DNA from 3 places in the Alteromonas sp. K632G genome. Region 1 is predicted to be linked to each of the others. Evidence: predicted binding sites of a transcription regulator. Region 1 holds the regulator's gene; each other region holds the start of a gene.
What was found. The regulator sigma-54, encoded in region 1, starts transcription at its own class of promoters, with help from an activator protein. The targets are predictions, from matches to a motif close to GTTGGCACGNNNNTNGNNT.
Positions count from the first base shown of each region.

Region 1 (3,389 bases):
CGGGCGTCAAATACATAGTCGGCGTCTTTGGGGATACCGTGCTTAAAGCCAAACGATTCAAACACCAATACTAGGCGAGAGCTTTTCTTGCCTAGAATTCGCTCGCGAATAAGCTCTGCGAGTTGATGAATAGTGAGTTTATCCGTATCAATATACAAATCGGCGCGCTCAACAATAGGCGCAAGTAAGTCTGATTCGGCTTTTATCGATTCAGATAAAGATTTGTTGAGCTTAGCTAGCGGATGTAATCGGCGGGTTTCGCTGAAACGCTTCACCAGTACATCGTCACTCGCGTCGATGTACACAATGGTCATAGACCACGATGAGGGTAGGTAATCTAAGATCTCTACCAAGTCCGCTGGATTTTTGGGTAGGTTTCTTACATCGATACTTACCGCAACTTGGTCATATTCATCAACCACGGTATGGGTCAGAGTAGGGAGAAGGTTAACCGGAATATTATCTACGCAATAGTAACCTAAATCTTCAAGGGCACGTAGCGCAACTGATTTTCCTGAACCGGATCGACCACTGATAATAATCAGTTTCACCTGCATTTCTCCCTTTTAAAATATGGTGCAGTGCTTTTTTAGCTTAAAGCCGTAATGATGTCATCACTGGTGGAGGCCCGCCTAATGGCTTTCACCGTTTCTTTATCACTTAGCTTACCCGCCACGGTAGCGAGTGTTTGTAAGTGACCTTCTGTTTTCTCTTCTGGCACTAATAGGGCAAAGAATATATCTACGGGCTGATCGTCAAGCGCATCAAAATCGATGGCAGGGTTGCTGGTTACAATAATGGCGATAACGTGTTCTAAGCCCGGTAATCGACCGTGGGGCAGAGCAATACCATTGCCAATACCCGTACTCCCCATTCGTTCACGGGTTAGTAGACTATTTAATACACTAGCCTGATCGATGTCGGGATTATTTTTAGCAGCAATGTCGCTAATAATCTCTAGAATACGTTTTTTACTGTTACATTGAACCGCACACTCGGTGCGGTCCAAACTTACTATGGCTTGAATTTCCATACTAATATTTAGTGCTTTTTCAGCTTTTCCTTATGCTTGATAACTTGCCTGTCGAGTTTGTCGATCATGCTGTCTATCGCCGCATACATGTCTGTATTATGAGATGAAGCAAACACTTCTGCGCCGCTAAGGTGCATGGTGGCTTCGGCTTTTTGATTGAGTTTTTCGACGTTCAGGATGACATGCACATTAGATATGTGATCAAAGTGACGCTCTAGTTTGCTGAACTTAGTATCGACATAGCTACGCAAAGAATCAGTAATTTCGACATGATGACCGGTAAGGTTGATTTGCATATTTCGTCTTCCTTAAATTATCAAGGCCTTTAAATAAGGCTTTTGCGTTGGTTTGACGGCGGAATCGATAACGATTCCCGGTATTTTGCTATTGTTCGCCGGGCTACTTTAATGCCTTGTTCGGCCAACAATTGAGCAATCTTGCTATCGCTTAATGGCTTGCTGGGCGTTTCCGCTGCCACAAGCTTTTTAATTAGTGCGCGAATAGCGGTAGATGAACACTCACCACCAGATTCCGTTGCTACATGGCTAGAGAAGAAATATTTCAACTCGAAAATGCCACGAGGGGTATGCATATACTTTTGCGTGGTGACTCGTGAAATGGTGGATTCATGCATATCTACCATTTCTGCGACATCATTTAGCACCATTGGTTTCATCATTTCTGGGCCGTGCTCGAAAAAGCCCATTTGTTGCTGCACAATACAGTTTGCTACTTTCATCAAGGTGTCGTTTCTTGACTCAAGGCTTTTTATAAACCACTTGGCTTCTTGCATATGCGAGCGAATAAATTGCGAATCGCTGCTGTTTTTAGAGCGTCGGCTCATGGCAGCGTATTGTTGATTTACGCTTAATTTTGGCAAGCTGTCGGGATTAAGTTCTACTACCCAACGGCCATTCTTTTTGTTTACCGAAACATCAGGAATAACGTATTCGGGTTCTTTAGTAATTAATGCACTGCCAGGACGAGGATTCAACGTTTGCAATAAGCGCATGGCTTCGCGAAGTTGATCTTCTTTCAAACGACTCTTGCGCATTAACGTACGGTAATCTTTGCTGCTCAGCAGGTCTGAGTACTCATTAATAAGCTGTCTGGCTTCGGTAAGCCATGGCGTATCGTCTGAGAACTGGCGAAGCTGCACGAGCAAACATTCTTGCGGTGTACGTGAACCTGAACCAATAGGGTCGAACATTTGAATACGTTTTAGTACACATTCAACTTCGTCCATTTCTACCAACTCTTCAACATCGTCAGAGTTTACCGATTCTAAAATCTGTTCAATGGGTACGTTAAGGTAACCAGATTCATCAATTGAGTCGATAATGGCGGTAGCAATGGCGCGGTCTGTATCTGAAAACGGGGTTAAGCGCATCTGCCAAAGCAAATGGTCTTGAATATTGTCGGTGGTTTCACCCTGAAACAATTGGTCGTCATCATTATTCGATGGGCCAGGAGCGGGGGCAGAAGAGGCCGAGTAATACTCATCCCATGTGCTGTCGATTGGCAACTCGTCGGGAAGATCGTTCTTTTCAAGCGCGTCACCAGCTTCTAATGAATCGCTAGAAGCAGTAGGAGCAGCTTCTACAGAAGGGTCGTCGCCGTCCATGTTGTTTTTCTCAACAGGGTGGTCATCACCGCCTTCTTCAACTTCTAAAAGAGGGTTTGAGTCAAGTGCTTCCTGAATCTCTTGTTGCAGGTCGAGCGTAGACAACTGCAGCAGCTTGATTGCCTGCTGCAACTGCGGTGTCATGGTAAGTTGTTGACTGAACTTTAGCTGTAAAGATGGTTTCATCTACGTCTTATTTTTAAACTCTTGTTGTGAATATACCCGTGCTTAAAACTGAAAATGACAATTCGGTTACAGTAACTATAGCCTGAATTGTTCTCCTAGGTATACATCCCTTACTTTCTGATTACTTAAAACTTGTTCTGCCGTCCCTTGCGCGATGAGTTCGCCTTGGCTCACAATATACGCTTTCTCACACACATCCAGTGTTTCTCTTACGTTGTGATCGGTGATGAGGATTCCAATTCCTCTGTCACGAAGATGTTGAATGATCTTCTTTATATCATTAACCGATATAGGATCAACACCAGCAAATGGCTCATCAAGCAAAATAAATTGCGGATCGGCTGCTAATGCTCGTGCGATTTCTACTCGGCGGCGTTCACCACCGGATAAACTCATACCCGTACTATTACGTATATGGTTGATATTAAATTCATCAAGTAGCGCATCGGCTTCTTGTTCTTGTTCTGATGAACTTAACCCTTTACGGGTTTGCAAGATAGCCATGATGTTCTCAAACACCGTCAATTTTCTAAAAATAGAGGCTTC
Region 1 is NZ_JAGGDM010000021.1:4,048-7,436, forward strand. It holds gene rapZ (RNase adapter RapZ) at 1-551, opposite strand, end outside; gene ptsN (PTS IIA-like nitrogen regulatory protein PtsN) at 590-1,033, opposite strand; gene hpf (ribosome hibernation promoting factor) at 1,042-1,329, opposite strand; gene J5X92_RS17835 (RNA polymerase factor sigma-54) at 1,359-2,843, opposite strand; gene lptB (LPS export ABC transporter ATP-binding protein) at 2,919-3,389, opposite strand, start outside.

Region 2 (3,389 bases), on a different contig from region 1:
ACGTTCGTTTTCAGTAAGTAACTTCTTACGAATACGAATAGATACTGGCGTAACTTCAACTAGTTCGTCTTCATCGATGAACTCAAGCGCTTGCTCAAGAGACATCTTGATAGGCGGAACCAAAGTTTGCGCTTCATCAGTACCAGATGCGCGAACGTTGGTTAACTGCTTACCTTTAAGGGCATTTACAGTTAGGTCGTTATCGCGGCTGTGAATACCGATAACCATACCTTCGTAAACTTCTACACCGTGACCGATAAACAAACGACCACGCTCTTGAAGGTTAAACAAGGCGTTAGTTAGGGCTTTACCGTTAGCGTTAGCAATAAGAACACCGTTCTTACGCTTCCCAATGATACCGCCTTTGTATGGGCCATAGTGATCAAACGTATGGTAAAGCAAACCAGAACCAGACGTCATCGTCATGAATTCTGTTTGGAAACCAATCAATCCACGGCTAGGAATTACGAAGTCGATACGTACACGGCCTTTACCATCTGGAGACATGTTGGTCATTTCAGCTTTACGCAGACCAAGTTGTTCCATGATTGAGCCCTGATGCGCTTCTTCACAGTCAACCGTTAGTGTTTCAAACGGTTCTTGTGTTTCGCCATTCTCTTCTTTAAGAATAACTTCTGGACGTGATACTGCTAGCTCGTAGCCTTCACGACGCATGTTTTCAATAAGGATACCCAAGTGAAGTTCACCACGACCTGATACGCGGAATTTATCCGGATCTGGTGTTTCTTCAACACGTAGTGCAACGTTATGTACTAGTTCGTCGTTCAAACGCTCTAGAATGTTACGTGAAGTAACGTATTTACCTTCTTTACCAGAAAACGGTGAAGTGTTTACTTGGAAAGTCATGGTCACTGTTGGTTCATCAACAGATAACGGTGTCATTGCTTCTACTTGGTTAGTATCACAAATAGTGTCAGAGATTTTAAGCGAACCTAAACCTGTGATTGCGATGATATCGCCAGCACTTGCACCTTCAACTTCATGACGTGCTAGACCAAGGTAACCATATACTAAGCCAACTTTACCGTTACGCTTCTCACCTTCAGCAGTAACAACAGTTACTTGTTGGTTTGGCTTAACGGTACCGCGCTTAATACGACCAACACCGATTACACCAACATATGAGTTGTAATCAAGTTGAGAAATTTGCATTTGGAATGCACCAGAAGCATCAGCGTCTGGAGGCGATACTTGGTCAACAATCGTTTGGAACAACGCGTTCATGTCTTCTTCAGGTTTGTCGGCGTCTAGTGAAGCCCAACCATTCAGTGCAGAAGCATAAACAACTTGGAAGTCTAGTTGATCGTCAGTTGCGCCAAGGTTGTCGAACAAATCGAATACTTGATCCATAACCCAATCAGGACGTGCGCCTGGCTTATCAATTTTGTTGATAACAACAATTGGCTTTAAGCCTTGAGCAAATGCTTTTTGTGTTACGAAACGCGTTTGAGGCATTGGACCTTCTTGCGCGTCTACTAGAAGCAACACTGAATCGGCCATTGACATTACACGCTCTACTTCACCACCGAAATCGGCGTGTCCTGGAGTATCTACGATGTTGATACGGTAGTCGTTCCAGTTAATCGCAGTGTTTTTCGCTAAGATTGTGATGCCGCGTTCTTTCTCGATGTCATTCGAGTCCATCACGCGCTCTTCTTGCTCACCGCGAGTTTCAAGAGTGCCTGACTGTTGTAACAGTTTATCAACCAAAGTTGTTTTACCGTGGTCAACGTGAGCAATAATAGCAATGTTACGTAATTTATTAATATCAGTGGTATTCATCTAGGGAGCCTGTGTAAATCATTACATGATGTTAAGCATGCATTAGATTTGTTGCAAAAAATGCAGATAGTAAATTTTGCGCGGATTGTACAGAAAAACCACGGCGTTTGCGCACCTTTTTTTAAAAGGGAGGCATGTTTTTCACTATTATAGTCTTTGATTAACGAATTTATTACTTTTGCGCCCTGTTTTCGGTGGTAAGTGAAGACAAGTTACTCTAGGCTAGCTAACGGCTACTTAAGTTTAATTTGCACCAAAATATAGCGATTGAGCACCATTATAGTGCAACACCATTAATCATTCAGTTATCCTCTTGCTGCTAAGCCAGCAAAATTGGAATCACGATAGATGGCATGAAAATCGCTTTTAGTTTTTCCACTGTTGGGATGAAGCTGATCATTCCGCATTTTTACATTAAACCTGGAGGACACGATGTCAGTAGAAAAGGCATTAGAGCTGATTAAAGAAAGTGAAGCGAAATTTGTTGATTTGCGCTTTACTGATACTAAGGGTAAGGAACAACACGTATCGATTCCTGCTGCTACGGTAGACGAAGAGACATTTGAAGAAGGTAAAATGTTCGATGGTTCTTCAATTGCTGGCTGGAAAGGCATTAATGAATCAGACATGGTACTTATGCCTGATCCTACGAGTGCGGTAGTTGACCCATTCGCAGAAGAGACTCAAGTTAATATTCGTTGTGACATCCTAGAGCCTTCTACTATGGAAGGTTACGAACGTGATCCACGTTCTGTTGCGCGCCGTGCAGAAGAATACCTAAAATCTACCGGCATCGGCGACACCGTATTCTTCGGTCCAGAGCCAGAATTCTTCCTTTTTGACGATGTTAAATTCCACACAGATATGGCTGGCTCTTTCTATAAGATTGATGCTGCTGAAGCAAAATGGAACTCAGGCGCTGATTTTGAAGGCGGAAACATGGGTCACCGTCCTGGTGTTAAAGGCGGTTACTTCCCAGTTCCTCCAGTAGATTCAGCACACGATATTCGTGCTGCTATGTGTTTAGTAATGGAAGAAATGGGCTTAGTTATTGAAGCGCATCACCATGAAGTTGCTACTGCTGGTCAAAACGAAATCGCTTGCGAATTCAACACACTAGTAACGAAAGCAGATGAAATCCAAGTTTATAAGTATGTAGTACATAATGTAGCTCACGCTTATGGCCAAACTGCTACGTTCATGCCTAAGCCTCTTGTAGGTGATAACGGTTCTGGTATGCACTGTCACCAATCAATCGCTAAAGATGGCGTAAACATCTTTGCGGGTGATAAGTATGCTGGTCTGTCTGAAGAAGCGCTTTTCTACATTGGCGGTATTATTAAACACGCTCGTGCAATCAACGCTTTTGCAAACGCATCAACCAACTCTTACAAGCGTTTGGTTCCAGGATTTGAAGCACCGGTAATGCTTGCATACTCTGCACGTAACCGTTCTGCATCTATCCGTATTCCATACGTAACTAGCGATAAAGCGCGTCGTATCGAAGTACGTTTCCCTGACCCAACAGCTAACCCATACCTTGCTTTCTCAGCAATGCTTATGGCTGGCCTTGACGGTATTAAGAA
Region 2 is NZ_JAGGDM010000012.1:105,034-108,422, forward strand. It holds gene typA (translational GTPase TypA) at 1-1,803, opposite strand, end outside; gene glnA (glutamate--ammonia ligase) at 2,236-3,389, shown strand, end outside.
Region 2: a site for sigma-54 is predicted at 2,151-2,169, ahead of glnA (glutamate--ammonia ligase). Genes of this name have one in related genera too.

Region 3 (3,389 bases), on a different contig from region 1:
ATTGCAGTAGCAGTGCTAGCGCTGGGCTCCCACCTAGCTCTAGAGTCGAGCTATTGGGACCTTTCATTTAACGCTTGGGCAAGTGCAATATTACTAGGACTTGGGCCTGTAGGTGGCGCGTTTTACTTGTGGGATATTGGGCTTAAATTTGGTAATCGCCAGTTGTTGGCGAGCCTAAGCTTTGCTACACCTGTTATCTCCAGTATTGCGCTATTTTTATTTGGAATAAGTACACTGTCCACCGCCATTTCAATAGCAATTGTACTTATTATGGTAGGCGCGCTAATTAGCAATGCTGTGCCAGCGCTCATCATGAAGCGTCGTCTACGCCAAGCGGCAAATGCCTAATTAATCAGAAGGACTCAAAGGGTCTTAGAGTCTAAGCGGCTAGTCTTTCACTGGCTCTTTAGCGACGCGGGCTTCAATAAAGCGGTCGTAGTCGCTGCCCTTGCTACATTCAAGCGTACCGCCAGTCCAACCACTTAAAACGGTAAGCGCTTTGTTGGTCGTGCCGGAGCAATTTACTTTTTTCACTGGTCGTTCTTCATATGACGTGTCCTCTTCACCTTTTCGAGTATCAACAATATCTGGGCTTTCTATTTTCCGCCTATGTGCTTCAGCCGCTCTTAAGCCTTCCTCAGCAATTTCTTCTTGCTCTCTTCGATTAAAAAATTGCGAGGCACTGGTCCGTGGAGACAAGTTTAAACTGCCAGCTTTCTGGTTTCTTGTCGAGGCGTTGATAGTAGCTTGGGTATTGGAAATCGTAGGCGCGGGTGCTTCAGGCAAGGGGGTTTCAGTTGAGTTATTTTCTGTAATTGTGCTTTCTGTATTTGGTGCAGTCTTGTCTTGTTTTGCTTCTGTGGGTTTTGCTTCTGCGGGTTTAGCTTCTACTGGCTTAGTCTCTACCGCTTTTATTTGCTCGGCAGTGTCAGTCACTTTTGCTTTGGGGCTTTCTGGTACGTTAGGCTCAACAACGGGAGGGATAACTTCTACCGGTTCAGGTGCCTCTGTAATGGTTTTTTCTACGCTAACGTGGGGGTAATACAAGGTTGCACTAATGGGGGCAGGCTTGTGTGCTGGTTTTACACCGCTTTCAAACGTAGTAAAGAAAATCACTATTACTAACCCAATTAGGTGTAAAAGGGTTGAGATAAGTAGGCCTTTTGCGAGTTTACCCTTCTTGCTCGCATGAAAAACCTGCGCACGTTCAGGCACATACTCAGGCTCTATAATAGGTGTGATAATTGTCATACCTAGTAACTGACCCGCATCATTACTAATTAGTTCCATCCTAATTTCATCGCTATTTTCAGTTAATTTAACTCACTGCGCTCTAAAGTTGGGCATTGATGGCGCTATGCACCAGTCTGGTGCGATAAATGTAAACAAAATGCATCACGTTTTAGTTAACTTATTGTTTTTATTCGTTAATTATTTGTGGCACATCTCTTGGTTTACTTCCCTGTACAAGACACGAAATGTGCAAAACAACCATTAAAAAAACTGGAGCAACTCATGAAACTAGTCACAGCTATCATCAAGCCGTTCAAGCTAGATGATGTTCGTGAAGCCATTTCAGAAATCGGAATTGACGGTCTAACCGTTACCGAAGTGAAAGGTTTCGGACGTCAAAAAGGCCACACTGAACTTTACCGCGGCGCGGAATATCAAGTGGATTTCTTACCTAAAGTCAAACTGGAAATTGCCGTTCAGGACGACCAGGTAGATCGCTTGGTAGAAGCCATCGTTGGCGCAGCCAAGACTGGCAAGATTGGTGACGGTAAGGTATTTGTTTACGACCTTGAACAAGCCGTACGTATTCGAACTGGCGAGTCAGACACAGACGCGTTGTAAGCCACAACGATTAATTTGCGGAGAAAAGCATAATGGAAATTACATTTGAACTCGGGTATGCACTAGATACCTTTTACTTCTTAATCTGCGGTGCACTAGTTATGTGGATGGCGGCAGGTTTCGCCATGCTAGAAGCTGGTTTGGTACGCGCTAAAAACACGACAGAAATTCTAACTAAAAATATCGCGTTATTTGCCATTGCTAGCACCATGTATATGATTTGCGGTTACGGCATCATGTATGGTGGCGGCGAGTGGAGCCCGTTCCTTGGTGGAATTATGGGTGACGGCGCAACAGGTGTTGCTGAAGATGCGGCAACGTATGCACCTTCTGCTGATTTCTTCTTCCAAGTAGTATTCGTTGCAACGGCAATGTCTATTGTTTCTGGTGCAGTGGCTGAGCGTATGAAGCTTTGGGCTTTCTTAGCATTCGCTGTTGTGATGACTGGTTTCATCTATCCGATGGAAGGTGCTTGGACGTGGGGCGGTGAAGCTGTATTTGGCATGTACACCCTTGGTGACCTTGGTTTCTCTGACTTTGCAGGTTCTGGTATTGTTCACATGGCAGGTGCTGCTGCAGCATTAGCTGGTGTATTAGTACTAGGTGCTCGTAAAGGCAAATATACTGCTGACGGTAAAGTTAACGCTATTCCAGGTGCTAACCTTCCACTTGCTACGCTAGGTACATTCATTTTATGGATGGGTTGGTTTGGCTTTAACGGTGGTTCAGTACTTGCTACTGCTACAGTTGAAAGTGCAAACGCGGTTGCGATTGTATTTATGAACACTAACGCCGCAGCAGCTGGTGGTTGTATTGCAGCGCTTATCTTAGCACGCATTATGTTCGGCAAAGCTGACCTAACTATGGCCCTTAACGGTGCACTAGCTGGTTTGGTTGCAATTACCGCTGAGCCTTCAACGCCTACGCCACTACAAGCAACCTTATTCGGTGGCCTTGGTGGTATCTTAGTAGTACTAAGCATTGTAGCGTTAGATAAACTTAAAATTGATGATCCAGTAGGTGCTATCTCTGTTCACGGTGTGGTTGGTTTACTTGGTCTTATCCTTGTTCCATTCACTAACGACGGTTCAAGCATTGTGGGTCAGTTAATTGGTGCTGCTACCATCTTTGTTTGGGTGTTTGTAGTAAGCCTAGTTGTTTGGTTAGCGATTAAAGCCGTTATTGGTGTTCGTGTAACTGAAGAAGAAGAATTCGACGGTGTTGATATGAGTGAATGTGGTCTGGAAGCTTATCCTGACTTCACCAACGGCCGTACGTAAGGAAGTCTGAACAGGCAAAATTACTTATAATAACGATAATGCCTGTATCACCAATCTTAAGCCCCGCATCTACGGGGCTTTTTTCGTTTTTCATAAAGTTAAAAATAACGCTAAACTATTGATAATTTACTTAGTTAGCAATAATGCTACATTAGGTTTGTTCTTTTATTAGGAAAGTAAATCATGCTGTTGCGATGTTTGTTACTACTGTGTGTCAGTCAAATGGCTTATGGGTACGATAGGGTTACCGGCGCG
Region 3 is NZ_JAGGDM010000013.1:11,927-15,315, forward strand. It holds gene J5X92_RS21440 (EamA family transporter) at 1-348, shown strand, start outside; gene J5X92_RS13290 (hypothetical protein) at 388-1,290, opposite strand; gene glnK (P-II family nitrogen regulator) at 1,516-1,854, shown strand; gene J5X92_RS13300 (ammonium transporter) at 1,887-3,134, shown strand; gene ggt (gamma-glutamyltransferase) at 3,318-3,389, shown strand, end outside.
Region 3: a site for sigma-54 is predicted at 1,437-1,455, ahead of glnK (P-II family nitrogen regulator). Genes of this name have one in related genera too.